DNA from 3 places in the Kitasatospora sp. NPDC056651 genome. Region 1 is predicted to be linked to each of the others. Evidence: riboswitches for the same ligand, from Rfam matches in the RefSeq annotation. Region 1 holds a riboswitch; each other region holds the start of a gene.
What was found. A riboswitch is a leader RNA that binds a small molecule or an ion and turns the genes downstream of it on or off. The one in region 1 is predicted to bind cobalamin.
Positions count from the first base shown of each region.

Region 2: another riboswitch for cobalamin. It lies ahead of ACFRAR_RS36295 (acyl-CoA thioesterase); the one in region 1 lies ahead of ACFRAR_RS21400 (FecCD family ABC transporter permease).
Region 3: another riboswitch for cobalamin. It lies ahead of ACFRAR_RS03685 (cobalamin biosynthesis protein); the one in region 1 lies ahead of ACFRAR_RS21400 (FecCD family ABC transporter permease).

Region 1 covers NZ_JBHTWX010000054.1:11,235-21,488, forward strand. Annotated here, with positions in the region: gene ACFRAR_RS21380 (amino acid ABC transporter ATP-binding protein) at 1-708, shown strand, start outside; gene ACFRAR_RS21385 (CGNR zinc finger domain-containing protein) at 819-1,400, shown strand; gene sodX (nickel-type superoxide dismutase maturation protease) at 1,434-1,886, opposite strand; gene sodN (superoxide dismutase, Ni) at 2,063-2,458, shown strand; cobalamin riboswitch at 2,547-2,696, shown strand; gene ACFRAR_RS21400 (FecCD family ABC transporter permease) at 2,806-3,870, shown strand; gene ACFRAR_RS21405 (ABC transporter ATP-binding protein) at 3,894-4,703, shown strand; gene ACFRAR_RS21410 (ABC transporter substrate-binding protein) at 4,726-5,718, shown strand; gene ACFRAR_RS21415 (nuclear transport factor 2 family protein) at 5,806-6,189, shown strand; gene ACFRAR_RS21420 (GNAT family N-acetyltransferase) at 6,200-6,676, shown strand; gene ACFRAR_RS21425 (anti-sigma regulatory factor) at 6,865-7,275, shown strand; gene ACFRAR_RS21430 (RNA polymerase sigma factor SigF) at 7,451-8,521, shown strand; gene ACFRAR_RS21435 (hypothetical protein) at 8,558-8,986, opposite strand; gene ACFRAR_RS21440 (diacylglycerol/lipid kinase family protein) at 9,037-10,008, shown strand.
Region 2 covers NZ_JBHTWX010000157.1:2,980-13,233, forward strand. Annotated here, with positions in the region: gene ACFRAR_RS36265 (acyl-CoA dehydrogenase family protein) at 1-114, shown strand, start outside; gene ACFRAR_RS36270 (enoyl-CoA hydratase/isomerase family protein) at 114-1,187, shown strand; gene mmsB (3-hydroxyisobutyrate dehydrogenase) at 1,184-2,071, shown strand; partial or broken gene ACFRAR_RS36280 (enoyl-CoA hydratase) at 2,068-2,205, shown strand; gene ACFRAR_RS36285 (S1 family peptidase) at 2,319-3,140, opposite strand; gene cobF (precorrin-6A synthase (deacetylating)) at 3,297-4,055, opposite strand; cobalamin riboswitch at 4,202-4,376, shown strand; gene ACFRAR_RS36295 (acyl-CoA thioesterase) at 4,570-5,019, shown strand; cobalamin riboswitch at 5,142-5,316, shown strand; gene metE (5-methyltetrahydropteroyltriglutamate--homocysteine S-methyltransferase) at 5,493-7,808, shown strand; gene thiI (tRNA uracil 4-sulfurtransferase ThiI) at 8,042-9,316, shown strand; partial or broken gene ACFRAR_RS36310 (citrate/2-methylcitrate synthase) at 9,371-9,499, opposite strand; gene ACFRAR_RS36315 (adenosylcobinamide amidohydrolase) at 9,619-10,254, shown strand, end outside.
Region 3 covers NZ_JBHTWX010000004.1:73,592-83,845, forward strand. Annotated here, with positions in the region: gene ACFRAR_RS03665 (phosphatidylserine decarboxylase) at 1-463, shown strand, start outside; gene ACFRAR_RS03670 (CDP-alcohol phosphatidyltransferase family protein) at 450-1,328, shown strand; gene ACFRAR_RS03675 (hypothetical protein) at 1,537-2,862, opposite strand; gene ACFRAR_RS03680 (alpha/beta hydrolase family protein) at 3,527-4,633, opposite strand; cobalamin riboswitch at 4,973-5,106, shown strand; gene ACFRAR_RS03685 (cobalamin biosynthesis protein) at 5,214-6,209, shown strand; gene ACFRAR_RS03690 (cobyric acid synthase) at 6,206-7,744, shown strand; gene ACFRAR_RS03695 (putative cobaltochelatase) at 7,809-9,974, shown strand; gene cobO (cob(I)yrinic acid a,c-diamide adenosyltransferase) at 9,980-10,254, shown strand, end outside.

The DNA of each region.
Region 1 (10,254 bases):
GTGCTCAAGGGCATCGACCTGGAGGTCAGGCAGCGCGAGGTGTTCTGCCTGATCGGCCCGTCCGGCTCCGGCAAGTCGACCTTCCTGCGGTGCATCAACCACCTGGAGAAGATCAACGCCGGCCGCCTCTGGGTGGACGGCGAGCTGGTCGGCTACCAGCAGCGGGGCGACCGGCTGTACGAGCTCAGGGACCGCGAGGTCGCCGTCAAGCGGCGCGACATCGGCATGGTCTTCCAACGCTTCAACCTGTTCCCGCACATGACCGCCATCGAGAACGTGATGGAGGCCCCGGTCCAGGTCAAGGGCGAGAGCAGGGCCGAGGCCCGCGAGCACGGCATGGCCCTGCTCCAGCGGGTGGGCCTCGCCGACAAGGCGAAGAACTACCCCTCGCAGCTCTCCGGCGGCCAGCAGCAGCGCGTGGCGATCGCCCGCGCGCTGGCCATGAAGCCCAAGCTGATGCTCTTCGACGAGCCGACCTCCGCGCTGGACCCGGAGCTGGTCGGCGACGTCCTCGACGTCATGCGCGGCCTCGCCGAGGAGGGCATGACCATGGTGGTCGTCACCCACGAGATGGGCTTCGCCCGCGAGGTCGGCGACGCGCTGGTGTTCATGGACGGCGGCGTGGTGGTCGAGTCCGGCACCCCCCGCGAGGTGCTCACCAACCCCCAGCACGAGCGCACCAGGGCCTTCCTGTCCAAGGTGCTCTGAGAGCCCCACCGTCGGCGCCCGGCAGGCCTGACCTGCCGGGCCCGACGTTTTCTCCGCCCAGGTAATAGGCTGGAGGCTGTCAGCCTGTTACCGAACCTGGAAGGACCCCTGTGGAGCTCGCCGCGTACGCCGATCTCGCCGTTCGGCTGGTGAACACCGAGGAGCCCGAGCGCGGCACCGACACGCTGACCTCGGTCGAGGCGGTGCGCGGACTGTTCTCCGACTCCTCGCGGGCCGCCGCGCTCGCCGACGAGTCCGACCTGCCCCGGCTGCGGGCGGTGCGCACCAGGCTGCGCGGGGTCTTCGAGGCCGCCGCCGAGGGGGACGAGATCCGCGGCGTCGACCTGCTGAACAGCCTGCTGATGGAGTACCCGGTCAGCCCGCTGATCTCCGGGCACGACTACCTGGACGACGCCGGACGGCCCCGCTGGCACCTGCACCTGGCCGACAACTCCGCCACCGCCACCGCGCACTTCAGTGCGGTCGCCTGCATGGGCCTGGCCGTCCACCTGACCGAACTCGGCGCCGACCGGCTCGGCATCTGCCAGGCCGCGCCCTGCCGCAACGCCTACCTGGACACCTCGACCAACCGCTCCCGCCGCTACTGCTCGGACCGCTGCGCGACCCGCGCCAACGTCGCCGCCTACCGGGCCCGCAAGCGCCAGGAGGCGGAGGCCGCGGCCCGCGCCTAGCCCGCGCCCAGGTCCTGTCCGGGTCGAGATGCCCTACGGCGTGTCGGCCGCGTCGACCCAGGCGCCCAGCCGGCGGGCCAGGCCCGGCACCCGGGCCAGTCGCGGGGTGAGCAGCAGCCGTTCCAGCCGGCGGCCCGGCGCCAGCCAGGCCGGGCTCGGACGCAGCCGCAGCAGCGCCCGGCCGAGCACCAGCTCGTCCGGGACCGCACCGTAGCTGCGGCTGTCGCTGTCCACCGGACGGTTGTCGGAGAGCAGCCACCAACCCCTGGCCCGGCGCTCCGCGGCCCGCTTCACCACCAGCAGGTCCTGCTGGAAGGGGTGCCGGAAGACCACCACCGCGCCCGGCCGGATCGGTGCGCCGTAGCGGACCAGCAGCTGGTCGCCCTCGCGCAGGGTCGGCACCATCGACGGCCCCGCCACGTCGACCAGCCCGAACGGCAGCACGCCACCCGGTTCACCGTCCTCCGGTCGCGTGCTCCGCGCCACGACTCCTCCTCCGATCGGCCCGCCCCCAGTCTGCCGTACGGACCGTCATCTGTTCGATGCCCGAATTGGCACGGTTCCGGGTCCGCCTTTGGCCCTGGGCCCACCGCCCGATCGCGAAACCGGGAGGGCGGAAGGGTAATCTCAGGCGCGGGAAGACGATCTAAGGAAGGACTCCCATGTTCTCTCGTCTGTTTGCACCGCGCGCCACCGCCCACGCCCACTGCGACCTGCCCTGCGGCGTGTACGACCCGGCGCAGGCCAAGCTGGAGGCCGAGTCCGTCAAGGCCACCCAGGAGAAGTACCAGGCCAACGAGGACCCGCACTTCCGCGCCCGCGCCATCATCATCAAGGAGCAGCGCGCCGAGGCCGTCAAGCACCACATCTCGGTGCTGTGGAGCGACTACTTCAAGGCCCCGCACTTCGAGAAGTACCCGCAGCTGCACCAGCTGATCAACGACACCCTGAAGGCCGCCTCGGCCGCCAAGGCGTCCACCGACCCGGCCACCGGCCAGGCCCTGCTGGACCTGATCGCCGAGGTCGACAAGATCTTCTGGGAGACCAAGCAGGCCTGAGCCTGACGCGTCGCCACCCGGCCGCCCCCGTCCGCACCGTCGGACGGGGGCGGTCGTGCGTTCACGTCCGACCCGCCCTCGGTAAGGGTCGCTTGGCCTGAGCGGCTGTTATGCTGCCAAGGCGTCCGAGGGGGAAGTCCGGTGTGAATCCGGCGCTGACCCGCAACGGTGAGCACGGCCCGTACCAGCCCGGACGGCCGTGCCAGCCCGATCGCCCCCGGCCGCTCGACCTCCCGACAACTCGCCGCGGACTGCGAGGGGAACGGCGCCCCGGCACCCCCGCGGTCCGCGCCCGCCCCGGCGCACCCACGGCCCGAGGCAAGGCGCCACCCGTGAACCGCGCACCCGTGAACCGTGCAGCCGGCCCGCCCACCCGTCGAATACCCGTCGCCCCGCTCGCCGCCGGCCTCGCCGCCGCGCTGCTGCTCTCGCTGGTCTGCGGGGTCGCCCTCGGCTCCTCCGGGATCGGCCTGTCCCGCGTCCTGCGGCTGCTCGGCGCCGGGCTCACCGGCGGCCGGCTGGACGCGGACGAGGCCGCCGCCTACGCGATCGTCTGGGAGATCCGGCTGCCGCGCACCGTCCTGGCCGCGGTGGTCGGCGCCGGGCTGGCCGCCTGCGGGACCGCCGTCCAGGCCCTGGTGCGCAACTCCCTGGCCGACCCCTTCGTGCTCGGCATCTCCTCCGGCGCGGCCGTCGGCGCCAACGCCGTCCTGCTGTTCGGCGCCTTCGCCTCGCTCGGGGTCTGGGCGATCTCCGCCTCCGCCTTCGGCTCCGCGCTCGTCGCCATGACCCTGGTCTACCTCGCCGCCCGCACCGCGTACGGGCTCACCCCGCTGCGCCTGGTGCTCACCGGCACCGCCCTGTCCTACGGCTTCTCCGCCGCCACCACCCTGATGGTCTTCGCCGCCGACCGCGGCGAGGCCGCCCGGGACGCCATGATGTGGCTGCTCGGCAGCCTCGGCGGCGCCACCTGGGGCTCGGTGCCGATCGCCGCCGCCACCGTGCTGGCCGGCCTCGCCTACCTGGGCTGCGCCGCCGGCCGGCTGGACGCGCTCGCCATGGGCGACGAGACCTCCGCCTCGCTCGGCGTGGACCCGGACCGGCTGCGCCGCGAGCTGTTCGTGGTGACCGCCGCCGTGACCGGCACCGTGGTCGCGGTCAGCGGGGCGATCGGCTTCGTCGGGCTGCTGATGCCGCACCTGGCGCGGATGCTGGTCGGCGCCGGGCACCGCCGGGTGCTGGTGATCGCACCGCTCGCCGGGGCCCTGCTGCTGGTCTGGGTGGACATCGCCTCGCGCACCCTGCTGGCGCCCGCCGAACTGCCCGTCGGGGTGTTCACCGCGGTGCTCGGCGTGCCCGCCTTCCTGCTGATGATGCGCCGCCGCGGCCAGGCCTTCGGAGCCGCCCGATGAACCGGCTGAACGGGATGAACCGGATGACCGACCCGACCGGGGCCCGGGGCCCGGGCGAGGACCTCGCCGTCGACGCCGTCTCGGTGGAGCTGGCCGGCACCCGGCTGGTCCACGAGGTGAGCCTGGACGCCGCCGCCGGCCGGGTGGTCGGACTGGTCGGACCGAACGGCAGCGGCAAGTCGACCCTGCTGCGCTGCGTCTACCGGGTGCTCAAGCCGGCCGGCGGCGCGGTCCGGCTGGCCGGCGACGACCTGCACGCGCTCACCGCCCGCGAGACGGCCCGGCGGGTGGCCGCGCTGACCCAGGAGCACTCCGCCGAGTTCGACTTCACGGTCGCCGAAGTGGTCGCCATGGGCCGGCTGCCGCACCGCCGCGGCTTCGGCGCCCCGGCCGACGGCGACGAGGAGCGCTGCGCCGAGGCCCTGCGCAAGGTCCGCGCCGGGCACCTCGCCGAACGGGGCTTCCTGAGCCTGTCCGGCGGCGAGAAGCAGCGGGTGCTGTTCGCCCGCGCGCTGGTCCAGGAGCCACGGCTGCTGGTGCTGGACGAACCCACCAACCACCTCGACATCGCGCACCAGCTGGAGGTGCTGGCCCTCGCCCGCGAGGCCGGACCGACGGTGGTCACCGCGCTGCACGACCTCAACCTGGCGGCGAGCCACTGCGACCTCCTGTACGTGCTGCGGGCCGGCCGGATCGTCGCCTCCGGCCCGCCCCACGAGGTGCTCCGGCCCGCCCTGCTGGCCGAGGTGTTCGGCGTCCGCGCCACCCCGGTGCGGCACCCGGAGACCGGCGCCCTCCAGCTGCTGTTCGACCGCCTCGCCCCCTCCGCCTGACCAGCCCCCCGAAGGAACCACCGTGCGCACCAAGGCCGTTGCCGCCACCGCCCTGCTCACCCTCGGACTCACCGCCTGCGGCGCCGAGATCGCCCCCGAGGAGGCCGCCGCCGGCTCCGCCCACTACCCGGTGACGGTGGAGAACTGCGGCGAGAAGCTCACCTTCGACCACAAGCCCGCCCGGGTGGTCACCAACGACGTCAACATCACCGAGCTGATGCTCTCGCTCGGCCTCGCCGACCGGATGGCCGGCTACGTGATGCCCGACGACAAGGGGAAGATCGACGCGGTGGCCTGGAAGGACGGCTACCAGCAGACCACCTGGCTCTCCAAGAAGGTGCTCACCAAGGAGATCGCGCTGGACGCCAAGGCCGACCTGGTCTTCGCCGGCTGGCACTACGGCTTCGTCGAGGGCACCGGCGTCACCCCGCAGGCGTTCAAGGCGCTCGGGGTCGACTCGTACGTGCTCAGCGAGTCCTGCCGCAGCGGCAAGGGCGCCGAGCGCGGCGTGATGGACCCGCTGGAGGCGCTCTACACCGACCTGGCCAACCTCGGCGAGATCTTCGACGTCAAGGACCGCTCCGACAAGCTGATCGCCGACTTCAAGGCGCGGATCGCCGCCGTCCCGCGGCCCGAGCGCCACCCGTCCGTCTTCCTGTACGACAGCGGGCAGGACAAGCCGTACACCGCCGGGAAGTTCGCCGCCGCGAACGAGATCATCACCCGGGCCGGCGGCGGCAACATCATGGGCGACCGGGCCGACACCTGGTTCACGGCCGGCTGGGAGAGCGTGGTGCGGCTCGATCCGGAGGTGATCGTGATCAACGACTACGCGACCCCCCGCGCCGAGGAGAAGCGCCGGTTCCTCAAGTCCTTCCCGCCGCTGGCCGACGTCGCCGCGGTCAGGAACGACCGGATCTTCGTCATGGACTACGTCGACCTGGTGGAGAGCCCGCGCAACCCGGCCGCGATCGGCGCGCTGGCCGAGTACCTGCGCACCGTGCCGGCCCGCTGACCGACCGCCGACCGCGCTCCTCCGACCGGACGGCCGGGCGTACGCTCAAGGTACGGACCGACGGAACCCGACCGGAGGAGCGAGATCATGACCACCGTGGCGGGCCCCGCCGCCTTCGACGCCCGCGCACTGCGCGAGGGCATCGAACACGGCGACGCCGAAACCCTCCTGGCGCTCTACGCCGAGGACGCCGAACTGCGCATGGTCGATCGCAAGACCCAGCCCAGCCACCCCCTGGTGATGCACGGGCGGGCGGAGATCGGCGCCATGCTGGACGACGTCTACGGCCGCGAGATGACCCACAAGCTGGAACAGGTGGTGGTCCAGGGCGACCACGTCGCCTTCCTGGAATCCTGTCGCTACCCGGACGGCGTCCGGGTGTTGATGTCCTCGATGGCCGACCTGCGGGACGGACGGATCGTCGACCAGACCTCCGTCCAGGCCTGGGACGAGACCGGTCCCGAGCAGTAGGCTCACAGTCATGATCCGCACCGCCGTCGCCAGCGACGTCCCCGTCATCCACGCCATGATCCGTGAACTCGCGGACTACGAGAAGGCCCTGCACGAGGCGAAGGCCACCGAGGCCCAGCTGCACGACGCCCTGTTCGGCGAGAGCCCGGCGCTGTTCGGCCTGATCGCCGAGGACGGGACCACCGGCGAGCCGGTCGGCTTCGCGCTCTGGTTCCGCAACTTCTCGACCTGGCGCGGCACCCACGGGATCTACCTGGAGGACCTGTACGTCCGCCCGGAGGCCCGCGGCGGCGGCCACGGCAAGGCGCTGCTGCTGGAGCTCGCCCGGATCGCCGTCGAGCGCGGCTACTCCCGGGTCGAGTGGTCGGTCCTGGACTGGAACCAGCCCTCGATCGACTTCTACAAGTCGATCGGCGCGGTGTCGATGGACGAGTGGACGGTCTACCGTCTCACCGACGGGGCGCTGGCCGCCGCCGGACAGCGCTGAACGGTCCCGTACGGGCCGGGGAAAGGGTCTGCCACCCTGCGTCGCAATGCCTTACCATGAGTAACTCCCGAACCGGGGTGCGGAAGGCAGAGCGATGGCGGATCCGCGGCACCGGGGCCCCTCCGGGGGTAGCAAGCGGTAACAAGCGGGGTACCAAGAAAGCACAGCGCGCCACCCAGGAGGCAAGGGTGTCCCAGATCGACGGCGATCTCGGTGTTCAGGACTTCGTGGAGGTCCGGCTGCCCGCAGCGGGCGCCTACCTCTCCGTGCTGCGAACAGCGACGGCCGGGTTGGCGGCCCGGCTGGATTTCACCCTCGACGAGATCGAGGACCTGCGGATCGCGGTCGACGAGGCCTGCGCCATCCTGCTCCAGCAGGCGGTGCCCGGCTCCGTACTGTCCTGCGAGTTCCGGCTGGTCGGCGACTCGCTGAAGGTGACCGTCGCCGCACCGACCACCGACGGCAAGGCTCCCGAACGGGACACCTTCGCCTGGACGGTGCTCTCCGCGCTGGCCGGCGAGGTCGACTCCTCGGTCGCCGAGGACAACACCGTGTCGATCAGCCTGCACAAGAAGCGCGGCGGGACCCCGGCCCACTAGTCGGGCCGGCCGGCAGCGAGCAGCACCCAGCACCACCCGCGCAAGGGCCGTCCGCCGATCCCCGCTCCGGGGCCCGGCGGGCGGCTCCCGGTACCGCCCCCGGGGCGGTACGACCAACGAGACGATTCCGGGGCCGCCGGCCCCGGTGCTCCCGGAACGGAACGGGGGAATGGCCGTGAGTGATCTGGACCGTACCGGCCTCGCGACGGCGGGACCTGCCGTACCGACCCAGGCGAGCGTTCCCGGCCTCGCCGCCAACGACGAAGCGCACCCGAAGGACGCCCACCGGATGAGCCACCCCACCGAGCCGACGTCCGATCCGACGCCCGCCTCCGCGTCCCCGCCGGGCCCGGTGAGCCCGGCGGGCCCGGTGGACCCCGCGGACGAGACGAAGGCAGCGAACGCAGCGGACCCGGCGGCCGAGGCGGACCCGGCACCCGAGGCCGAACTGCACGGCGCGGTGCCCGCCCAGGGCTCGCACCGCACCGGCGCCCCGGACCGGGAGGCCGCCCGCGCGCTGTTCGTCCGGCTGTCCGCACTGCCCGAGGGCTCCCCGGAGCGGGTCGAGCTGCGCAACCAGCTGGTGCGGATGCACATCCCGCTGGTCGAGCACCTGGCCCGGCGCTTCCGCAACCGCGGTGAGCCGCTGGACGACCTGACCCAGGTCGCCACCATCGGGCTGATCAAGTCGGTGGACCGCTTCGACCACGAGCGCGGGGTCGAGTTCTCCACCTACGCGACGCCGACCATCGTCGGGGAGATCAAGCGGCACTTCCGCGACAAGGGCTGGGCGGTGCGCGTTCCGCGCCGGCTCCAGGAGCTGCGGCTCTCGCTCACCACGGCGACCAGCGAACTCTCCCAGCGGCACGGCCGCTCCCCCACGGTGCACGAACTGGCCGAGCACCTGGGGATCTCCGAGGAGGACGTCCTGGAGGGCCTGGAGTCCGCCAACGCGTACTCCACGCTGTCCCTGGACGTCCCGGACAGCGACGACGAGTCGCCGGCCGTCGCGGACACCCTGGGCGCGACCGACGAGGCGCTGGAGGGCGTCGAGTACCGCGAGTCGCTCAAGCCGCTGCTGGCCCAACTGCCGCCCCGGGAGCAGAAGATCCTGGTGCTGCGGTTCTTCCGGAACATGACCCAGTCGCAGATCGCCGCCGAGGTGGGGATCTCCCAGATGCACGTGTCCCGACTGCTCGCCCGGACGTTGGCGCAGCTGCGGGAGAAGCTCCTGGTGGAGGAGTAGGACTGACGGTGGCTCAGGTCCGGCGGCCCTGTGTGCTCAGCCCTCCGGCTGGGCGTACAGGGCCGCCGTCGACTTCGGGTTCAGCAGGCAGCCGATGCCCACCAGGCCGAGCAGGCCGACCAGCACGCCGACCGCGACCATCCCGCCGCCGATCTGGCACATGTAGTAGGCGACCGGCAGGCAGATCGAGTTGGTCAGCACCGCCGGACTGCGGCCCCAGCGGCGCTCCTTGAGCAGCGCGCGGGCGGCCAGGATCGGCAACACGCCGAGCAGCACGATGACCGCGCCGCCGAACTCGTTCAGGGCCAGCTGCTTGGCCTCGCCGGAGAGCGCGGACACCATGTCCATGACGCCGACGACGGCCAGCGCGGCGCCCTCCAGGGCGGTGAGGGCGGCGCCCAGGGTCAGGGAGGCCGGACGGCCGGAGCCTGCCGAGGGGGCGGGAGCGGAGGTTTCTGCGGTCACTCCAGCAGGGTAGCCGCCGGTCGGTCCGTACCGACCCGTAGGCTTTCCCCATGCGCGCTCTCCTGGTCGTGAACCACAAGGCCACCACCACCAGTGGCCGGACCAGGGACGTCCTGATCCACGCGCTGCGCAGCGATCTGAAGCTGGAGGTCGCCGAGACCCAGTACCGGGGCCACGCGCGCGACCTGGCCCGCGAGGCGGCGGAGGACGGCACGGTCGACCTGGTGGTGGCGCTGGGTGGCGACGGCACCGTCAACGAGGTGGTGAACGGGCTGCTCGCGCACGGCCCGGGCGAGAAGGTCCCGCGACTGGCCGTGGTGCCGGGCGGTTCGACCAATGTGTTCGCCCGCGCGCTGGGCCTGCCCAACGATCCGGTGGAGGCCACCGGGGCGCTGCTGGACGCGCTGGAGCACGGCCGCGAGCGGCCGATCGGGCTCGGCAAGGCGATGACCGACGGCCTGCCGGACCGCTGGTTCACCTTCACCGCCGGCCTCGGCTTCGACGCCGGGGTGGTGGGCCGGGTCGAGGAGCAGCGCCGGGCCGGGCGCAAGTCCACCCACGCCCTGTACGTCGGCCAGGCCCTGAAGCACTACTTCACCCAGCGTGAGCAGCGCCGTTCCGGCCCGGTCTCCCTGCTCCTGCCGGGGCGGGCGCCGGTTGCGGGCCTGGTGCTGTCGATAGTCAGCAACACCTCGCCGTGGACCTTCCTCGGCAACCGTCCGGTCTACCCCTCACCGCTCGCCTCCTTCGACACTGATCTGGACGTCTTCGGCATCACCCGGATGACGGCGTTCGGCACGGCTCGAACGGTCCGTCAGATCCTGCGGTCGTACGCGTCTTCGAGCGACAGCGCCCCTCCGGCCGGTCCCGGCGGGAAGCACGTCGTCTCCTATCACGACGTCAGACACTTCACCTTGGTTTCGGAGGAACCCAGCCCGTTCCAGGTCGACGGCGACCATCTTGGAGACAGGAGTCGCGTCAGTTTCACAGGCGTTCGGCGGGCACTGCGTGTGATTGTGTGACTGGAAGGGGGGTTCCTCCTTCTTCTCGAACGCACAAGCCCCCTTCACTCCATAGAAGTACTGGCTGTGAGCTAGGCGACACCGAAGAATCCAAAATTCCTCCCCGAAGGGGGTTGTATCCGAGCCCGAGGTTTGCGAACCTCTACATGGCGATCGGGACACATCGCAGCGACGGCAACTCCGGAACCACAGGAGCGCCGACCGCGGGGTGTCCCTCGAATCGCCGAATCCCCCCCAGCACAGACC
Region 2 (10,254 bases), on a different contig from region 1:
GCCGAGTACGGCATCGAGAAGACCGTCCGCGACCTGCGGGTGCACCAGATCCTGGAAGGAACCAACGAGATCATGCGCGTCATCGTCGCCCGCGGCCTGACGGGGGCCGCGTGATGGCCGGCCGGGAGCCCGACGAGGTCATCGTCCAGCGCGAGGGCCGCACCGGCCTGCTCGTCCTCAACCGGCCGGCGGCCCTGAACGCCCTCACCCACACCATGGTGCGACGGATGTCCGAGGCCCTGGAGGCGTGGGAGCGGGACGACCGGGTCGAGACCGTCGTCGTCAGCGGGGCCGGTGAGCGGGCCTTCTGCGCGGGCGGCGACATCGTGGCCATCCACCGCGCCGCCACCGGCGGGGACCCGGGCGCCGTCGAGGAGTTCTGGCGGGACGAGTACCGCCTCAACGCCCGGATCGCCCGCTACCCCAAGCCCTACGTCGCGCTGATGGGCGGCATCGTGATGGGCGGCGGCGTCGGCGTCTCCGCCCACGGCAGCGTCCGGATCGTCACCGAGACGACCCGGGTCGCCCTGCCGGAGGCCGGCATCGGCTTCGTCCCCGACGTCGGCGGCACCTACCTGCTCGCGCTCGCCCCCGGCGAGCTCGGCACCCACCTCGCCCTGACCGCCGGCTCCGTCGGCGCCGCTGACGCGCTGCTGTGCGGGCTCGCCGACCACTTCGTGTCCGCCGAGCGGCTCCCGGCGCTGCTGGACGACCTGGCCGAGCTGACCGTGCACGACGCGCTGCGCCGACACGTCGGGGCCTCGCCGGGCGGCGTGCTGGCCGGGCAGCGCGGCTGGATCGACCACTGCTACGCGGCCGGCACGGTGGAGGAGATCCTCGACCGCCTCCGGGACAGCGGGGAGCCCGAGGCGAAGAAGGCCGCGGACCGGATCACCGCCAACTCCCCGACCGCGGTGAAGGCCACGCTGACCGCGCTGCGCCGGGCCCGCTCGGTCGGCCCGCTGGAGGCGGTGCTGGACCAGGAGTACCGCACCTCCTGCGCGGCGCTCGCCACGCCGGACCTCGCCGAGGGCATCCGGGCTCAGGTGATCGACAAGGACCGGTCGCCACGCTGGCGCCCGGCGGCGCTGAACGCCGTCGAACCCGCCGCGGTGGCCCGCTACTTCGCCCCGCTCGGCGAGCGTGAACTCGGGCTCGCCGCCACCTCACCCCTGGAGCGCTGGTGACCCACAGCATCGGATTCGTCGGACTGGGCAACATGGGCGGCCCGATGGCCGCCAACCTGGTCAAGGCCGGGCACCGGGTGACCGGCTACGACCTGTCGGACGTGGCCCGGGACCGGGCGGCCGGGCACGGCGTGACCGTGGCCGGCTCGGCCGCGGCGGCGGTGGCGGCGGCCGAGGCGGTCGTCACCATGCTCCCGGCCGGACGCCATGTCCTGGAGACCTACCGGGAGTTGACGGAGGCGGCGCCCAGTGGCGCGCTGTTCGTGGACTGCTCCACCATCGCGGTCGGCGACGCCCGGATCGCCGCCGACCTCGCCCGCACCGCCGGACACCGGGCGGTGGACGCGCCGGTCTCCGGCGGGGTGCCCGGGGCCGAGGCCGCGAGCCTGACCTTCATGGTGGGCGGCTCCGACGGCGAGTTCGCCGAGGTGGAGCCGGTGTTGGCGGCCATGGGCCGCAAGGTGGTGCACTGCGGCCCGGCCGGTGCCGGGCAGGCCGCGAAGCTCTGCAACAACATGATCCTCGGGGTGTCGATGATCGCGGTGAGCGAGGCCTTCGTCCTCGGGGAGAGCCTGGGGCTCAGTCACCAGGCCCTCTTCGATGTCGCCGCCACCGCCTCCGGCCAGTGCTGGGCACTCACCACCAACTGCCCGGTCCCCGGGCCGGTCCCGGCCAGCCCGGCGAACCGGGAGTACGCGGCCGGGTTCGCCGCCGCCCTGATGGCCAAGGACCTCGGGCTGGCCGCCGACGCCGCCACCGCCTGCGCCGTCCCGGCCGAATTCGGGCGCCGGGCAGCGGAGTCGTACGCCGCCTTCGCCCAGGGCGAGGCGGGCGGGCTGGACTTCTCCGCGATCATCACCACCCTGAGGGAGGACGGCGAGTGACCGGCTACGAGACGATCCCGGCCGAGCGCAGGGGGCGGGTGGGGCTGATCACGCTCGACCGGCCGAAGGTGCTCAACGCGCTCAACACCCGGCTGATGACCGAAATCGTGGCAGCGTTCGCGGCCTGGGACCGGGGATGACGGCCTTCGCCGAGAGGCGCCCGCCGGAGTTCACCGACCGCTGACGGTGTCGCCCGGGTGCGCCGCCCCACCTCCGGGGCGGCGCGCCGCGCGCGGGTCGTAGCGGGTCAGCTGTTCGCGCGGACGGTCGCGCGGATCCAGTCGGCGAAGGCGGGTGCGCTGCTGTAGAGGCCGGGGCCGGAGGCGCACGGGACATGCCCGCCGATGCCCGGGCCGGAGGTGACGCCGATGAGTTCCCACCGCCCGCCCCGGCCGCGCTGGATCTGCGGCCCGCCGGAGTCGCCGAAGCAGGCCATCGCCCGCGGGACCCGGCTGACGGTGCACAGCCGGGTGGGGTCGGCGTAGCCCGGGTCGCACTCGGATTCGGCCGCCCGGCGGGTGTCCAGCTGCTGGAGGTGGTCGGGGAACCGCAGGCCGCCGAGATCGTCGGTGTCGACGACGGTGCCGAAGCCGAGCAGCCGGGTCGGGGTGCCGGGGACACCGGGCCGCTCGGCGACGGGAACGGGCCGTTCCTTCACCGGGCGGTCCAGACGGATCAGCGCGACGTCGTTCAGGTTGGGCCCGGCGCCCCCTCCCTGCCGGTAGCCGGGGTGGGTGAACGTGCCGGCGACGGCGCGGACGGTGCCGCCGGACCTGCGCTCGGAGCTGCCGATCCGGACGGTCCCGGTGGGCGTGACCAGGTTCGGGTCGACGCAGTGGGCCGCCGTCAGCACCCACTGGCGGTCGATCAACGAGGCACCGCAGACGCCGTCGTCCAGGCCCGGGGCCGACACCGGGACCGAGGCCATGAACGGATAGCGCTGCGTGGCGTCCGTCCCGTTGACGATCGCCCCGGCACTGCCGACCGTCACGGCGGTGAGTCCCACGGCGAGCACGGAGACGGCCGCGACGCGGGCCGCGCGACGCCGTACGGGGTTCCGACTGAACATCAGACATCCTCCTTGGAACCGGAGTTTCCGGATGCCTTCAGCCTTGCTCTCCAAGATCCACCGGGCCATCAGGGCAGCGGGTGCGAGGACGGTGGGGATATCCCCCCGAGGGGGCGGGAGGGAACCTCCCGCCCCGCTCGCCGGTGCCGCGTCCGGTCAGTCGCCCGAGCGCCGGAGCAGGTAGGTGTCCATGATCCAGCCCTTGCGCTCGCGGGCCCGCTCCCGCACCTCGCGGATCCGCGGGGCGGTCTCGGCGAGCGGCCCGGAGACCAGCACCTCGTCGGGGGTGCCGAGGTAGGCGCCGTAGTGGATGTCCAGCCCCTCGGGGTCGATCTCGGTGAAGGCGGCCCGGCCGTCGAGCATCACCACCACGTCGTCCACCCCCTCGGGAAACCCCTCGGCCAGGCGGCGCCCGGTGGTGATCTGCACCGGGCGGCCGACCCTGGTCAGCGTGGTGCGGTGCCGGGCGGCGAGCGCGGACACGCTGCTGATGCCCGGGACCACCTCGTACTCGAACGGCGCCCCGCCCCGGGCCGACACGTCCTCCACCACCGCGATGACGCTGTCGTAGAGGGCCGGGTCGCCCCAGACCAGGAACGCGGCGCGCTCGTCCGGGCCGAGGTGTTCGGCGACCAGACGCTCGACCAGGTCGGCGCGGCGCACCCGCCAGTCGTCCACGGCGGCCGCGTACGCGGGGGTGGTGCGGTCGCGCTCCGCGTCCGGCACCTCGACCACGCGGTGCCCGGGCCGGCCGTGGTCGGCCAGCATCCGGCGGCGCAGCCGGATCAGGTCCTGTCGCTCCTCGCTCTTGTCGAGGACGAAGAAGACGTCGGTGCGGGCGATCGCCTTGACCGCCTGCAGGGTGAGGTGGTCGGGGTCGCCCGCGCCGATGCCGATGACGTAGATGTGCCGCATGGGGACATTCTGCCGTCCGCCCGGGCGCGCGGCCCCAGGGGTCGTGCGTGGACCGACCGAAGAGGTGGGCGGTGGCCGTGAGCTGCGCGGATGGACGTAAGCTGGCGGGGCAGCTGGTTCGCCCCGCCCGCCAGGCGGGGCGTCGCAAGAGGGAACCCGGTGACGCCTTTCGACTGGCCGGTCCGGGACCGCCCCGCAGCGGTGAGCGGGAGCGACCGCCGTCCCGTGCACCGGGCCCGGCAACGGGGCCGGGAAGCGACGGCCGGTGGGCGTCCGTCCCCGGTTCCGGCCGGGAGGGCGTGCCCGCGAGTCCGAAGACCTGCCGCTGCCCGCGTGCCGTGGTGGCCCGCGGTCCCACCACGACCCCGAGTCGGGCCGACGGTGCGGGTGGACCGTATACGGACGGCTGCCCGCTCCTCGGCACGCCCGGGGCGCGCGACCTCACGAAGGAGAGTTCCGTGCAGCGGAACGCCGACCACGGTTCCCACGGCGCCATGACGGGCGGGCCGTCGCTGTGACCAGTCCCTCCGTCCTCTCCCGCACCCCGGCCGACTCGGCGGTCACCCTCGCGCACATCATGAGCGACCACGACACCAACCTCTACGGGACGGTGCACGGCGGCGTGATGATGAAGCTGATCGACGACGCGGCGGCCGCCGCCGCGGGCCGGCACGCCGGCGTTCCCGCGGTCACCGTCTCGGTCCGGGAGATGTCGTTCCTGGCGCCCGTCAAGGCGGGGGACCTCCTCACCGTCCGCGCCCGGGTCGGCCGCGCCGGGCGGACCTCGATGGACGTGTCGGTGGTGGTGACCTCGGAGCGGTGGAACCTCGCCGGGCCCGTCACCAGGGTGGCGACGGCGCAACTGGTCTTCGTGGCGGTCGACTCCGAGGGCAAGCCCCACCCGGTACCGGAACTGGCCCCGGAGGGCGACGCCGACCGGCCGCTCGGGGGCTCGGCCGAGTAGCCGCGCGCGGCCGCGACGTCTCACCATGCAGACGCCTTTCGAGATTTCCGCCTCGGCCACGGTGGTTTGCCCCTAAGCTGGCGGCGCAGCTGGTTCGCCCCGCCCGCCAGGCGGGGCGTCGCAAGAGGGAACCCGGTGACGCCTTTCGACTGGCCAGTCCGGGACTGCCCCGCAGCGGTGAGTGGGAACGACCGCCGTCATACGCACTGGACCCGGGACGGGTCTGGGAAGCGACGGCCAGTAGGTGTCCACCCCTGGTTCAGGCCGGGGAGGGCGCGCCCGCGAGTCCGAAGACCTGCCACTGCCCGTGCGCGACCGTTCGCGCGCGGCCATCCGGTGACCTCGTGGGCGGGTCGGCGACCATACCGGGCGGAGCCGTGCACGGGTGCGGACGTCCGTCAGGTCCGTCATCCCTTCGCGTCCTCGTGCCGTCACCGGGCACTTGAGGATTCAGGCTCGCGAAGGAGAGTCCCTTGACAGCGAAGTCCGCAGCCGCGGCGTCCGTGGCCACCGCGTACGGCTACCCCCGGCAGGGCCGTCACCGGGAACTGAAGAAGGCGATCGAGGGGTACTGGAAGGGCACGGTCACGGCCGAGGCGTTGCTGGCCACCGCCGCCGAGCTGCGCCGGACGAACTGGGCGCAGTCCGCCGAGGCCGGGGTGGCGGAGGTGCCGACCGGCGACTTCTCCCTCTACGACCACGTGCTGGACACCACCGTGGCGGTCGGCGCGATCCCCGCGCGGCACCGGGAGGCCGTCGACGCCGACCCGCTGGACGGGTACTTCGCGATGGCGCGCGGCACCCAGGACGTCGCACCGCTGGAGATGACCAAGTGGTTCGACACCAACTACCACTACCTGGTGCCGGAGTTGGGCCCGGACACGGTGTTCGTCGCGAACCCGGCCAAGGCCGTCGCCGAGTTCGAGGAGGCCCTCGCGCTCGGCCACACCGCCCGGCCGGTGCTGGTGGGGCCGGTGACCTACCTGCTGCTGGCCAAGCCGGCCCCCGGGGTGGCGGCCGACTTCCAGCCGATCACCCTGCTGGACCGGCTGCTGCCGGTCTACGCGGAACTGCTCGCCGCGCTGAAGGACGCCGGTGCCGAGTGGACGCAGCTGGACGAGCCCGCGCTGGTGCAGGACCGCACCCCGGCGGAGCTGAACGCGGCCGCCCGCGCCCTCCGTGAGCTGGGCGCCCTCACCGAGCGGCCCAAGCTGCTGGTCGCGAGCTACTTCGACCGGCTCGGCGAGGCGCTGGCGGTGCTGGCCAAGTCCCCGGTCGAGGGTCTGGCGCTGGACTTCACCGGCCCCGCCGCCGCGAACCTGGAGGACCTCGCCGCGGTGGGCGGGCTGCCCGGCAAGCGGCTGGTGGCCGGGGTGATCGACGGCCGCAACATCTGGATCAACGACCTGGAGAAGTCCCTCGCGACCCTGGCCACCCTGCTGGGCCTCGCGGACACCGTCGACGTGGCGCCGGCCTGCTCGCTGCTGCACGTGCCGATCGACGCCGCCGCCGAGCGCGACATCGACCCGCAGATCGCGCGCTGGCTGGCCTTCGCCAAGCAGAAGGCGCGCGAGGCCGCCCTGCTCGCCCGGGCCCTGCGCGAGGGCACCGGCGCCGTCACGGCCGAGCTCGCCGCCAACCGCGCCGACCTCGCCTCCCGCGTCAACTCCCCGATCACCCACGACCCGGCGGTCCGCGCCCGGGCCGCCGCCGTCACCGCCGACGACACCCGCCGCGCCCAGGCCTACCCTCGGCGGGCCGAGGCCCAGCACGCCCGGCTCGGCCTGCCGCTGCTGCCGACCACCACCATCGGCTCCTTCCCGCAGACCACCGAACTGCGCATCGCACGCGCCGACCTGAACGCCGGGAGGATCGACGCGGCGGCCTACCGGGAGCGGATGGAGGCCGAGGTCCGCGAGGTCATCGCCTACCAGGAGAAGGCCGGTCTGGACGTCCTGGTGCACGGCGAGCCCGAGCGCAACGACATGGTCCAGTACTTCGCCGAGCAGCTCACCGGCTACCTGGCCACCCGGCACGGCTGGGTGCAGTCCTACGGCACCCGGTACGTTCGCCCGCCGGTCCTGGCCGGAGACATCTCCCGCCCGCACCCGATGACCACCGAGTGGTTCGGCTACGCGCAGGGCCTGACCCGGCGCCCGGTCAAGGGCATGCTGACCGGCCCGGTCACCATGCTCGCCTGGTCCTTCGTCCGCGACGACCAGCCGCAGGCCGACACCGCCCGACAGGTCGCCCTCGCCCTGCGGGACGAGGTCACCGACCTGGAGGCGGCGGGCGCGGCCGTCGTCCAGGTGGACGAGCCGGCGCTGCGCGAGACCCTCCCGCTGCGCGCCGCCGCCCGCCCGGCCTACCTGGACTGGGCCACCGAGGCCTTCCGGCTGGCCACCTCGGGCGTGCGGGCGGACACCCAGATCCACACCCACATGTGCTACGCCGAGTTCGGCGCCGTCATGACGGCGATCGACGAGCTCGACGCGGACGTCATCTCCCTGGAGGCGACCCGCTCGCACATGGAGGTGGCCGGCGAACTCGCCGAGGCGGGCTACCCGCGTGAGGTCGGCCCCGGCGTCTGGGACATCCACTCCCCGCGGGTGCCCAGCACCGAGGAGGCCGTCGAGCTGCTGCGGGCCGGTCTCGCGGCGATCCCCGCCGAGCGGCTCTGGGTCAACCCCGACTGCGGGCTGAAGACCCGCGGCTGGCCGGAGACCCGCGCCTCCCTCGACAGCCTGGTCGGCGCGGCCCGGGTGCTGCGCGAGGAACTGGCGGGCTGACGGAGGCCGGCTGACGGGAGCGGGGCGGGCGCCGCGCCCACCCCCCGCCCCCCCCCGGGGGGGGGGGGGGGGGCCCGCCCCCCCCCGCGCCCCCCCCCCCCGGCGACCGTGCGCCGGCGACTCGCGCCCAGGTGGGTGCCCCCGGCAGCAGGCCCCCCGCGGCTCCCGCCGCGGTCCGTCCGGCACGATGGATGGTGCCGACGACACCGAAACGACGACACTGGGACTTCCGGATGGACCACCCGACCGACGACACCCGCCTGCCCGCTCCGCGCGGCGGCACCGAACCCTACGGCCACTGCGTGCTCCTCAAGCACGGCGAGGTCGCCCTGAAGGGCCGCAACCGGCGCGCGTTCGTGAAGCGCCTGGAGGACAACCTGCGGTCGGCGCTGCGCGGGGTGGGCGGCTCCACCTGGATCCGAACCCCGCACAGCCTCACCGTGCTCGGCGGACAGGTGCCCGTCGAGGCCCTGGTCGAGAGGGCACGCACCGTGATCGGCTTCAGCTCCGTGGAGCCGGCGCTGCGCGTGCCCAGCACGATGGAGTCGATCGAGGCGAACGGGCTGGAGGTGCTGCGGGCCGCGTGCGCGGGGCGGGCCGCCACCGGTTTCGCCGTGCGCGCCAAGCGGCGCGACAAGGCCTTCCCGCTGACCTCCTCCCAGCTGGAGCGGGAGCTCGGCGCCCTGCTCCAGCCGCGGGTGCCCGGCCTGCGGGTGGACCTGACCGCGCCCGACGTCACCCTGTCCGTGGAGATCGACCGCCACGAGACCTTCCTCTCCGCCGAGCGCCACCCCGGACTGAGCGGGCTGCCGGTGGGCTCCAGCGGCCGCGCCCTGGTGCTGCTGTCCGGCGGGTACGACTCGCCGGTGGCCGCCCACCGGGCCATGCGGCGCGGCCTGGCCTGCGACTTCGTGCACTTCAGCGGCGCGCCTTACACCAACCCCGCGTCGGTGTACAAGGCCTACGCCTTGGCCCGCGAACTCAACCGCTACCAGCCGCCCGGCGCCCTGCACGTCATCGCGCTCGGCAAGGCCCAGAAGCAGCTGGCCATCGCGGGCGCCGGACGGCTCCAGGTGGTCGCCCAGCGCCGGCTCATGGTCCGCACCGCCTCGGCGCTGGCCGCCGCCACCGGAGCGCAGGCGCTGGTGACCGGCGACAGCCTGGGGCAGGTGGCGAGCCAGACCCTGGCCAACATGGCCGCGGTGGACCAGGCGGCCACCCTGCCGGTGCTGCGCCCGCTGGTCGGCTGGGAGAAGCAGGAGATCATCGACCAGGCCAGGGCGCTCGGCACGGCCGAGATCTCCGTGCTGCCGGACGAGGACTGCTGCAGTCTGCTCGCCCCGCCGGAGGTCACCACCGGGGCGCGGATCGGCCACCTGCGGGCCGTGGAGCAGCGCCTCGACCTGGACGAGCTGGTCGAGGCGCTGCTGGAGAACGTGCAGGTGACGCGGCCCGGGCAGGAGGAGGACCAGGCGCCGCCCGTCGGCACCTGCGCCCTGCCCTCCTGACCTGCTCCGCCGTGCCGACCCCCGCCGTGGAGGCTCCGATACGGAGGTCGCTACGTGCAGCGGGCCCTTGAGCGCGCCGATCGCGGCGGTGACGGCACTGCAGAGGTCGGACAGGGCGGAGGTGACGACCCGGGCGATGAAGGTGGAGGCGTTGAAGCCGTGCTCCGCGTGGAGCACCAGGGAGGTCGGGGGCCGGGCGGCCGTCGTCCTCGGCCGGGTCCTCGGCGCCGAAGAAGCGCGGGGGAGCGGCTGGCGGTCGACCCGGACCGGCGCACCAGGGTGCCGTATCCGGTGGAAGGGGAGTGGTCGTGAACGACGTCGGGGTGCGGGTGGAGCGGGCCGCGCGGGCGGAGGACGGCGCCTGCCGCCACCTGCTGCTGTGGCGGGCCGGGCCCGGCTGGCGGATGGTCAGCAGCGCGGTGCTCGGCGGCGGGCTCGGGGAGCGTGCCTGGGTGCTCAACGCCCAGGTGCGGCCGGGCTATTCGCGGATGGACCCGGCCGGGCACCTGGCCGAACTGGCCGCCGGGCAGGGGCTGGTGGGCCCGGGTGTCGGGCTGATGACGGCGGCCGAGGTGGACGACTGCACCCGGGCCGAGGACGGCGGTGTCACCGCGCTGGTCACCGCCGGGATCGGGGTCGCGCTCTGGGCGGCCGACCCGGCCGCGGCGGCGGTCGCGTACCGGCCCGGGACGATCAACATCCTGGCCGTGGTGCCGGCCGCCGTCGAGGACGCCGGTCTGGTGAACCTGCTGGCCACCGCGACCGAGGCCAAGGTCCAGGCGCTGCTGGACGCCGGCTACGACTGCTCGGGCACCCCGTCCGACGCGGTCTGCGTGGCCGTCCGCGCCCCCGGCGCGGGCACCCCGGGCGACCCGTTCGGCGGCCCGCGCTCGGTCTGGGGCTCCCGGCTGGCCCGCGCCGTCTACCGGGCGGTGCGC
Region 3 (10,254 bases), on a different contig from region 1:
CGACCCCGAGCGTGAGATCGGCACGGGCGGAGTGATCTCCCCCGCCGACGGCGTGGTGCAGAGCATCGACGCCTGGCCGGACGGCCGCACCCGGGTCGCGATCTTCATGAGCCCGCTGAACGTCCACGTCAACCGCGCGCCCCTGCCGGGCACGGTGACGTCGGTCGAGCACGTCGCGGGCGGCTTCGTCCCCGCGTTCAACAAGGACAGCGACCAGAACGAGCGGGTCGTCTGGCACTTCGACACCGAGCTCGGCGACATCGAGATGGTCCAGATCGCGGGGGCCGTGGCCCGCCGCATCGTGCCGTACGTGGACGCCGGAACCAAGGTCGAGCAGGGCGACCGGATCGGTCTGATCCGGTTCGGGTCCCGAGTCGACACCTACCTGCCGGCCGGCGTCGAGGTCGGCGTCGAGGTCGGCCAGAAGACCACAGCCGGGGTGACGCGCCTTGACCGTGACTGATCCTGAGACAATCGTCGGCCTGGACGACGAGGAGACGGCCCTGCGCCGCCGCCGCTGGGCGCGCGACCGCGAGCTGCGCGCTCCTCGCTCTCCTCAGCACCTGTCCACCGCCGACTTCCTGACCCTGGGGAACGCCGTCTGCGGCTTCCTCGCGATCTACTCGATCACCACCGGGGTCCTGGTCCCGCACATCACCAACCCGGACGCCGCTCCGGACCGGCACAGCGCCGCCACCGCGGTCACGCTGCTGCTGATCGGCTCGATGTGCGACCTCTTCGACGGCCTGGTGGCGCGCAAGCTGCGCTCCTCCGCCCTCGGAGCGGAACTGGACAACCTGGCGGACCTGATCAGCTTCGGCATCGCGCCGGCCTACTTCGTCGCGGTCTGGGGCATGGTCTCCCCGGGCTCCAACAGCAAGCTGTCGGCGCTCATCGCGATCACGGTACTGCTCGCGGTGGTCCTGCGGCTGGCCCGCTTCTCGGCCGTCAAGATGCGGCCCGGGGTGTTCCAGGGCATGCCCTGCCCGATGGGCGCGATGACGGTGATCGCCATCGTGCTGCTCGACCCGCCGTTCCTGCCCGGTCTGCTCGCCATCTTCGGCGCCGCCTACCTGATGGTCAGCCGGATCGAGTACCCGAAGCCGCAGGGGCTGCTCGCCACCGCCACGCTCTGCTGGATCGTGGTCTCCATCGGCTGCCTGGCCGCCTGGGCGACCGGTCTGCCCAACGGCAACACGCTGATGCACGTGGGCGCGTTCGCCCAGATCACGCTCGCCGCGATGGCGCCGCTGCTGGTCATCCGCCGCAAGGTGGGGCAGAAGGTCGGCGACGTCCGCGCCCGCCGGGCGGAGTCGCGGGTCGGCTGAGTCCCGCAATTGTCATAAAACTCAGGGCCCGGAACCTCTTGGTTCCGGGCCCTGACTCATTTGTCATAACAGTCGAGCCACCGGTGAGGGCTCGGCCGCTCCGGGCGGGGGCTCGGCCGCCGCGGGTGCGGAGGTCGGGCGACGCCGGTGCGGGCGCCGGAGCCGACGCCTCCGCGGACTCCGCGCTCCCCCACAATTGTCATAAAACTCAGGCGCCGCCCGTGTGCACGCTGAACGCCGAGCGGCGGGCCGCCCGGGCCACGCCCGGGTCCGGGTGCACGCCCGAGACCGCCGTCAGCACCGAGGCCGCCCGCGGGTGCCCGGACTGCCGGGCCCGGGCGAACAGCCGGACGGGGTCGCCCGCCGAAGCGCCCTCGACATGCCCGACCAGGAGCTCCGTCTCACCGTGGTCGAGCACCGCGGCCGCGGTGTCCACCCAGAGCCAGGCCGCGTCCACCGCGCCCAGCACGTCCGCCGGGGCGACGCCCTCGTCCGCGCGCTCCGCCAGCCACAGCAGCGCGTAGGGGCGCAGCACCGGTTCGTCCACCGCCGCGCGCACCGCCTGCTCGGCCGGACCGCCGGCCACCCGCAGCGCCTCGAACGCCAGTCCGCGGACCAGCGCGTCGTCGCCCTGGGCGGCCTCCAGCAGCTCGCCCACCGCCCGGTCCGCCGGCCGGGCCGCGACCCAGGCGCGGAACTCGGCGCGGGCCGGGCCCGGCGAGTAGTCGGCGCAGGCGTTCAGCAGTTCGAAGGCACTCTGCTCGATGTGCCCGGCCGCGGTCTGGGCGACCGTGCAGATCTCCTCCAGCTTCGCCCGTACCGCCCAGTGGCCGAGCGGCGACAGCTCGGCGGCATCGTTCCTGCGCGTCAGGGCGCCGACGGCCGCCAGGCCGTCCAGCATCCAGTCCAGGACGGCGGCCACGTCCGAGGGCGCGGCCGGGGTGTCGATCTGCGGCTCGCGGCAGGTGCCGCGGACGGCGGAGACGGCCGAGGCGGCGTGCGGCACCGGCGACAGTCCCGGCCCGCCGAGGCCGGTGCCGACCCGGCGCTCGTCCAGGCCCCGGCGCAGCAGTTCCAGCAGCTCGCTCTCGGCGACCGGCCCGTCGACCAGGTGGAGGAAGGAGAGCAGTTGCGGCGCCTGGTCCACGGCCTGCCCGGCCAGCACGGCGAACACGCCGCGCAGCGCGGCGGGCGGCACCGGGGCCAGCAGGGTCCAGGCGTCGAACAGTGCCGACCAGCCGCGGATCACGGCCTCGTCGTCGTGCTCCCAGGCGTGCAGGCGCCAGCCGGGGCCGGCCCCGCCGTCCCGGGGCTCCACCAGGCCCACCAGCAGCGCCTGCCCCCACGCCTTGGCGGCGGCGCCGACCGTCATGGCCAGTGCCCGGCCCGCCGTGCGGGCGTCCTCCGGGAGCAGCTCGCCGCGCTTGTCGACCTCGGCCAGCTCGCCGGCCCAGCGGGCGATCCGGACGGCGTCCACCAGCATCCGGCGGGCCAGCGGCGCCAGCTCGGCGGGTGCCGGGAAGCCCTCCGGCACGGGAACCCGGCCTCGCCCGGGGGCCGGAGCGGGTCCTCGTCGCCGGGGTACTCCGTTACGGGGGACACCCGCCCCGCCCGGCCTGCCACCGGCGGGCCGTTGGGCCGTTCCGGGGAGACGGGTCACCGTCGCACCGGTACCGATCGTCGGCGGGAGCGGGGCATCACGGTCGCGCGGGTTCCGAGACGTCACGTCGAGCAGTCTTCCCCTTGTACCGGCCTTCTGTCACATCCGGTTGTCCGTACGACCGGGCGACCGGCGGTGGCACCTCCGCAAGATCGGGCAACAGCGGCAAACCGCCTGGCCGGAAACGTATGACCTGCGCATGCCACTTCGGATACTCCGGTTGCCCGGAATGCTCGATCGGTCACGGTGCGTAGGGGTGGGGGCGTCAGTGGCGGACACATTTTTATCCCTGGCGACAGGGTGGTTTACGTCCGGGAAATCCGCTCCGGCGACTTCCGCCGGGACTGTCCAGCCCGAATCCGGACGGATGCCGGACGGACCGGGGGGTTCTCCCCGCGCGAGAAGTCGGCGGGTCCGACTTCTCGTGTCCGCCGGACGGAATGGGGAAACGTTCACGCACGGACGGGGGGAAGCCCGCCGGAATAGCCGGCGGGGCCCGGTCGACAACCGCCCGCACCACCGGGGGGCCGGACATCTCCTAAAGCAGCGGCGTGAGCCAGCGGCGGAGGAGTTCGGTGTAGCGATCGGGGGCGGTGTTCCAGAGGGTGGCGTGGTCGGCGCCGGGAAAGGGCTGGAGGCTCACCACGTCGTGGCGGACGGCCGCCAGTTTCTCGGCGGTGCGGAAGGGCGCGATCCGGTCCTCCGGGCTGTGCAGCAGAAGAGTGGGGACACGCAGGTCGGTGCCGTCGGCGACACGGCCGAAGTCGGCGAGGTCGACGCCGGTGCGCCCTTCGGCCGCGAGGGCGCCGAGCTCGGCGGCGACGCCCCGGAAGCCGGCCCGGGCGGCGTCCCGGCGGGCCGAGGCCGGGAGGTCGAGCACCGGGGAGTCGAGGACCAGGCCGCGGACGGCGTGCGACCAGGCCGAGCGGGCCGCCGTCTGGAGGACCATGGTGGCCCCGAGGGACCAGCCGTAGAGGATCACCTTGCCCGCGCCGTTGTCCAGCGCCAGCCGTACCGCCGACTCGATGTCGCGCCACTCGGTCTCGCCGAAGTGGCTCAGCCCGTCCGGGGAGGCGGGGGCGCCCCGGTCGCCGCGGTAGGTGACGGAGAGGACGGGCAGGCCGAGCCGGTGGAGGACGGGGAGCACCGGGAGGGTCTGCCCGCGGTCGGCCTCGGGACCGTGCACCAGGATCACCCAGGTGCCGCGCTTGCCGTCGATCCGCCAGGCGGGCAGGGCACCGAGCTCGCCGTCGGCGGTGGTGTCGGTGAAGGCGAGGCCGAGCGCCTCGGTCGGGTCGCCGAGCAGGACCCGGGGCGTGAAGCGGACCTCGGTGCCCGGGGTGAGGGTGCCGCGGTCGGCGCGGACCAGCCGACGGGTGACGCCCTGTTCGTCGCTGTGCAGGACCTCCTCGACGACCGCGTGTCCGCCGTCCCCCCACTCGACCGCCCAGCGGCCGCGGCGCAGGCTCTCCGGGCCGCGCGTGAAGGTGATCCGGCCGGGAGCCAGGTTCCGGACCAGGACCGGTCCGGACTCCCGGAGGGCGGTCGCCGGACGGACCATCCGTTCGGAGGCCCGACGACCGACCACCAGCACGGCTGCCCCGACCGCGGCGGCCGCCACGACGGCGGCGGTTCCCCAACGCATCTCGCTCCCCTGTTCTCTTGCTCCGCTCCGTCGCTCACGGATCTCTCGCTAGCGCGCCCACGGATCTGTCGCTCACGCACCGGACGGTGTTCGTGCACCAGTTCACCGGCGCACCGCCCACCCGGCCACCGGACTGAGCCGTTCGGGTCACCCGGGCGCGGCCCCGCGGTGCCGGGAGGAGACGGGACGTGCCGGGAGAAGCCGGGAGGAGACGACGGGTGTAGTGGCGGCGATCCCACGGGTCGTCAGCCGGGCCCGCTTGTGACCAACCCCTCCGTGACCTCGGTTGACTCCCGGTTCGGGCCCGTGATGGGATCCTGAGGCCATACGGAGGCATGGAGAGGAAGCCGGTGGAAGTCCGGCGCGGTCCCGCCACTGTCACCGGGGAGCACGCTCGGAACATCGCCACGGCGGGCCGTCGACGGCCGCTGGAAGGCTCCGAGGGTGCGTCCGACCCGGAAGCCAGGAGACTCTCGCCCCCGTCACGTCGATCCAGGGCGCGGACCCTGAGTGAGGACACGCACGCGATGCAGGCTGCCCCGCCCTGCCGGACCCCGAGCTGCCTTCCGCCGTGCGGCCGATGACCCCTGCGACGCCGCGCGCGTCCACGACGCGCCCGCTGACCCGCGCCGTCGCCTTCGCGCTCGGTGCCGTCGCGGGCTACGCCGCCGACGCCCGCTTCGGCGACCCGCGCCGGGGCCACCCGGTGGCCGCCTTCGGCGACGCCGCGACCCGGCTGGAGCGGCGGCTGTGGCGTGACGACCGCACCGCCGGCGCCGGGTACACGGCGCTGTGCGTGGGCGCGGTCGCGACGGGCGCGCTCGCGCTGGACCGTACGGTGGGCCGGCGCCCGCTGGGCCGGGCGGCGCTGGCGGCGGCCGCGACCTGGACGGTGCTCGGCGGCACCTCGCTGACCCGGGAGGCGCGCGCCATCGGCCGCTCGCTGGCCGCGGACGATCTCGCGGCCGCCCGGGAACGGCTGCCGCACCTGTGCGGGCGGGACCCGAGCGCGCTGGACGGACAGCAGATCGCCCGGGCGGTGGTCGAGTCGGTGGCCGAGAACACCGCCGACGCCGTGGTGAACGCGCTGACCTGGGGCGCCCTGGCCGGCACCCCCGGCCTGCTGGCCTTCCGCGCCGTGAACACCCTGGACGCCATGGTCGGCCACCGTTCGCCGCGCTACGCCCGCTTCGGCTGGGCCTCGGCCCGGCTGGACGACCTGGCGGGCTGGCCTGGCGCCCGGCTGACGGCGCTGCTGACGGTGGCCGCCGCGCCCGAGCCCCGGACGGCCTGGCGGGTCTGGCGCCGGGACGGCTCCGCACACCCGAGCCCGAACGCGGGCCAGGCGGAGGCGGCGTTCGCCGGCGCGGTGGGCGTCCGGCTGGGCGGGACCCTCCGGTACGGCGAGCGGGAGGAGCACCGGCCGGTCCTGGGCGCGGAGCTGCGGCCGGTGACGGCGGACGACATCGAGCGCGCCTGCGCGCTCTCCCGGCGGGTGGGCGCACTGGCGCTGGGTACCACGGTCGCGGGGCACGTGCTGCTGCGCGCGCTCCTGGCGAAGAGGGGAAGGGCATGACGAACGCGCTGCTGGTCGCGGGGACGACCTCGGACGCGGGCAAGAGCGTGGTGACGGCCGGGATCTGCCGTTGGCTCGCCCGCCAGGGCGTGCGGGTCGCGCCGTTCAAGGCGCAGAACATGTCGCTCAACTCCTTCGTCACCGCCGACGGCGCGGAGATCGGCCGCGCCCAGGCGATGCAGGCGCAGGCCGCCCGGGTGGAGCCGGAGGCGGCGATGAACCCGGTGCTGCTCAAGCCGGGCGCGGACGGCCGCAGCCAGGTGGTGCTGCTGGGCAGGCCGGTCGCCGAGGTGGGCGCGCTGGACTACCGCGAGCGCAAGCCCGTCCTGCTGGAGCGTGCCCTGGAGTGCCTGGTCGACCTGCGCCGGCGCTTCGACGTGGTGGTCTGCGAGGGCGCGGGCTCGCCGGCCGAGATCAACCTGCGCGACCGCGACATCGCCAACATGGGCCTGGCCACCGCCGCCGACCTGCCGGTGGTGGTGGTCGGGGACATCGACCGCGGCGGGGTCTTCGCGGCGATGTACGGGACGCTGGCGCTGCTGTCCGCCGAGGACCAGCGGCACGTGGCGGGCTGGTTCGTCAACAAGTTCCGCGGCGACGCGCGGCTGCTCGCCCCCGGACTGGAGATGCTGCACGAGCTGACCGGCCGTCCGGTGCTGGGCACGCTGCCGATGCTGCCCGGGCTCTGGCTGGACGCCGAGGACTCGCTGGACCTGTCCACCGTGGTCGACCGGACGGACGGTCGCGGGCCGCTCGGCGCGGACGTGCTGCGGGTGACGGTGGTGCGCTTCCCGAGGCTGTCCAACTTCACCGACCTGGACGCGCTCGCCCAGGAGCCCGGCGTGCTGGTGCGCTGGGCGACCAGGCCGGAGGAGCTGGCCGACGCCGACCTGGTGGTGCTGCCCGGCACCCGGGCCACCGTCGCGGACCTCGCCTGGCTGCGCGAGCGCGGCCTGGAGCCGGCCCTGAAGGCGCGGGCGGCGGCCGGGCTGCCGATCCTCGGCGTCTGCGGCGGCTACCAGATGCTGGCGCACTCGATCGTGGACGAGGTCGAGTCGAAGGCGGGTGCGGTCGAGGGGCTCGCACTGCTGCCGACCCGGGTCCGCTTCGGTGTGGAGAAGGTGCTGGCCCGGCCGGTCGGCGAGGCGTTCGGGCAGCGCGTCGAGGGCTACGAGATCCACCACGGGGTGGTGGCGGTGGACGGTGGCGAGGGGTTCTTCTCCGACGGTGCGGGGCGGAACCTGGACGGCTGCCGGCTGGGCTCGGTGTGGGGCACCACCTGGCACGGCGCGCTGGAGAACGACGGGTTCCGGCGCGAACTGCTGCGCCAGGTGGCCGAGTCGGCCGGGCGGGCGTTCGTCCCCGCGCCGGACACCTCCTTCGCCGCCGCGCGCGAGGCCCGGCTGGACCGGCTGGGCGACCTGATCGCGGAGCACGCCGACACCGACGCGCTGTGGAAGCTGATCGAGGGCGGGGTGCCGGCGGCCGGATCGCTGCCGTTCGTCCCGCCCGGGACCGCTGGGAGTGACGCATGAGCCGGGTTCGGCCGCAGGACCGGATACGACCGCAGGACCGGACACGACAGGAGTGGGGTACGGCATGAGTGACGTCCGCTATCCGTTCACCGCGGTCGTCGGCATGGCCGACCTGCGGCTCGGACTGCTGCTGAACGCGGTCTCCCCGGCCGTGGGCGGCGTGCTGGTGCGCGGCGAGAAGGGCACCGCGAAGTCGACCATGGTGCGCGCGCTGGCCGGGCTGCTGCCGGACATCGCCGCGGTCGACGGCTGCCGCTTCGCCTGCGACCCGGCCGCGCCCGACCCGCAGTGCCCGGACGGGCCGCACGACGCCCCCGCCGGCCACGAACGGCCGTCCCAGCTGGTCGAGTTGCCGGTCGGCGTGGCCGAGGACCGGATCGTCGGCTCGCTCGACCTGGAGCGGGCGCTGGCCGAGGGCGTCAAGGCGTACGAGCCCGGACTGCTCGCCAAGGCGCACCGCGGCGTGCTCTACATCGACGAGGTGAACCTGCTCCAGGACCACGTGGTGGACCTGCTGCTGGACGCCGCCGCGATGGGCCGTTCCTACGTCGAGCGCGAGGGCGTGTCGGTGCGGCACGCGGCCCGGTTCCTGCTGGTCGGCACGATGAACCCGGAGGAGGGCGAGCTGCGGCCGCAGCTGCTCGACCGGTTCGGCCTGACCGTCGAGATCGCCGCCACCCGGGACCCGGCCGAGCGCGCCGAGGTGGTCCGGCGCCGGCTCGCGTACGACGCGGACCCGGCGTCGTTCACCGCCCGGTTCGCGCGGGACGAGCGGGCTCTTGCCGAACGCATCACCGCCGCGCGCGAGTTGCTTCCAGCGGTCGAGCTGACGGAGGTGGCGCTGCGTCAGATCACCGCCGTGTGCGCCGCGTTCGAGGTGGACGGGCTGCGCGCGGACATCGTGATGGCCCGCACGGCCGTCGCGCTGGCCGCCTGGGACGGGCGCGCCGAGGTGCGGGAGGAGGACGTCCGCAAGGCCGCCCAGCTGGCGCTGCCGCACCGGCGCCGCCGCAACCCCTTCGACGCGCCGGGACTGGACGAGGAGCAGCTGGACCGGACGCTGGAGGAGCACGCACGGCAGGACGACCCGGAGCCCGAGGGCGACGGGCCCGGCCCGGACGGCGACGGCGACGGCGGCCCGGACGGCGACGGGCCCGACGGCGGCCCCGACGGCGGCGGCCCGGACGGCGGCGGCGCACCCGAGCCGTCCGACGGCCCGCACGCGGAGGCCGCCCCGGAAGCCGCCTCGGAAGCCCCGGACGCCGGGGAGGCCACGGACGCCGGGGAGGCCGCGCGGCAGCCCGTACCGGCCCAGCACCCGGCCCCCGCGAAGGAGTCGGCGCCGGTCGCGGCGGCGGACCCGTACCGGACCCGGCTGTTCACCGTGCGGGGCACCGGCCACGGCGCCCAGGGCCGCCGCTCCCCCGCCGAGACCACCGGCGGGCACACCATCCGTGCCCGCCGCCCGCAGGGCGCGCTCGGCCGGCTGCACCTGACCGCGACCCTCCAGGCCGCCGCGCCGCACCAGGCGGCGCGCGGGCGCAGCGGGCGGGCGCTGGTGCTGCACAAGGACGACTTCCGCGAACAGGTGCGCCAGGGACGGGAGTCCAACCTGGTGCTGTTCGTGGTGGACGCCTCCGGTTCGATGGCGGCCCGGCAGCGGATGACCGCCGTCAAGGGCGCGGTGCTGTCGCTGCTGATGGACGCCTACCAGCGCCGCGACAAGATCGGCATGGTCACTTTCCGGGGCGCGGGCGCCGAGCTGGCGCTGCCGCCCACCTCCTCGGTGGAGGTCGGCGCGGCCCGGCTGGAGTCGCTGCCCACCGGCGGGCGGACCCCGCTGGCCGAGGGGCTGCTGCGGGCGCACGAGGTGCTGCGGGTCGAGCGGCTGCGCGACCCGAACCGGCGCCCGCTGCTGGTGGTGGTGACCGACGGCCGGGCCACCGGCGGGCGGGACGCGCTCGCCCGGTCGCGGCGCGCGGCGGCGCTGTTCGCGGCGCAGGGCACCGCGAGCGTGGTGCTGGACTGCGAGTCCGGACCGGTCCGCCTGGGCCTGGCCCGTACGCTGGCCGGGCTGCTCGGCGGCACCGCCGTCAGCCTGGACGAGCTGCGCGCCGAGGGCGTCGCCTCGCTCGTCCGCGAGAGCCGCTCCGAGAGCCACTCCGCAAGCCGTTCCGCGAACCGCTCCGCAACCCGTGCGACCACCACTTCGACGCGAAAGGCGGCCTGACCGACATGCCCAAGGGAGTCCCCGAGAGCGTCCCCGACGACGGCCTGACGACCCGTCAGCGCCGTACGCTGCCGATCACCGCCGTGCACACCGGCCCGGGCAAGGGCAAGTCCACGGCCGCGTTCGGCATGGCGCTGCGGGCCTGGAACCAGGGCTGGCCGGTCGGGGTGTTCCAGTTCGTGAAGTCCGCCAAGTGGAAGGTGGGCGAGGAGAACGCGCTGCGCGTGCTCGGCGCCTCCGGCGAGGGCGGCACCGTCGACTGGCACAAGATGGGCTCCGG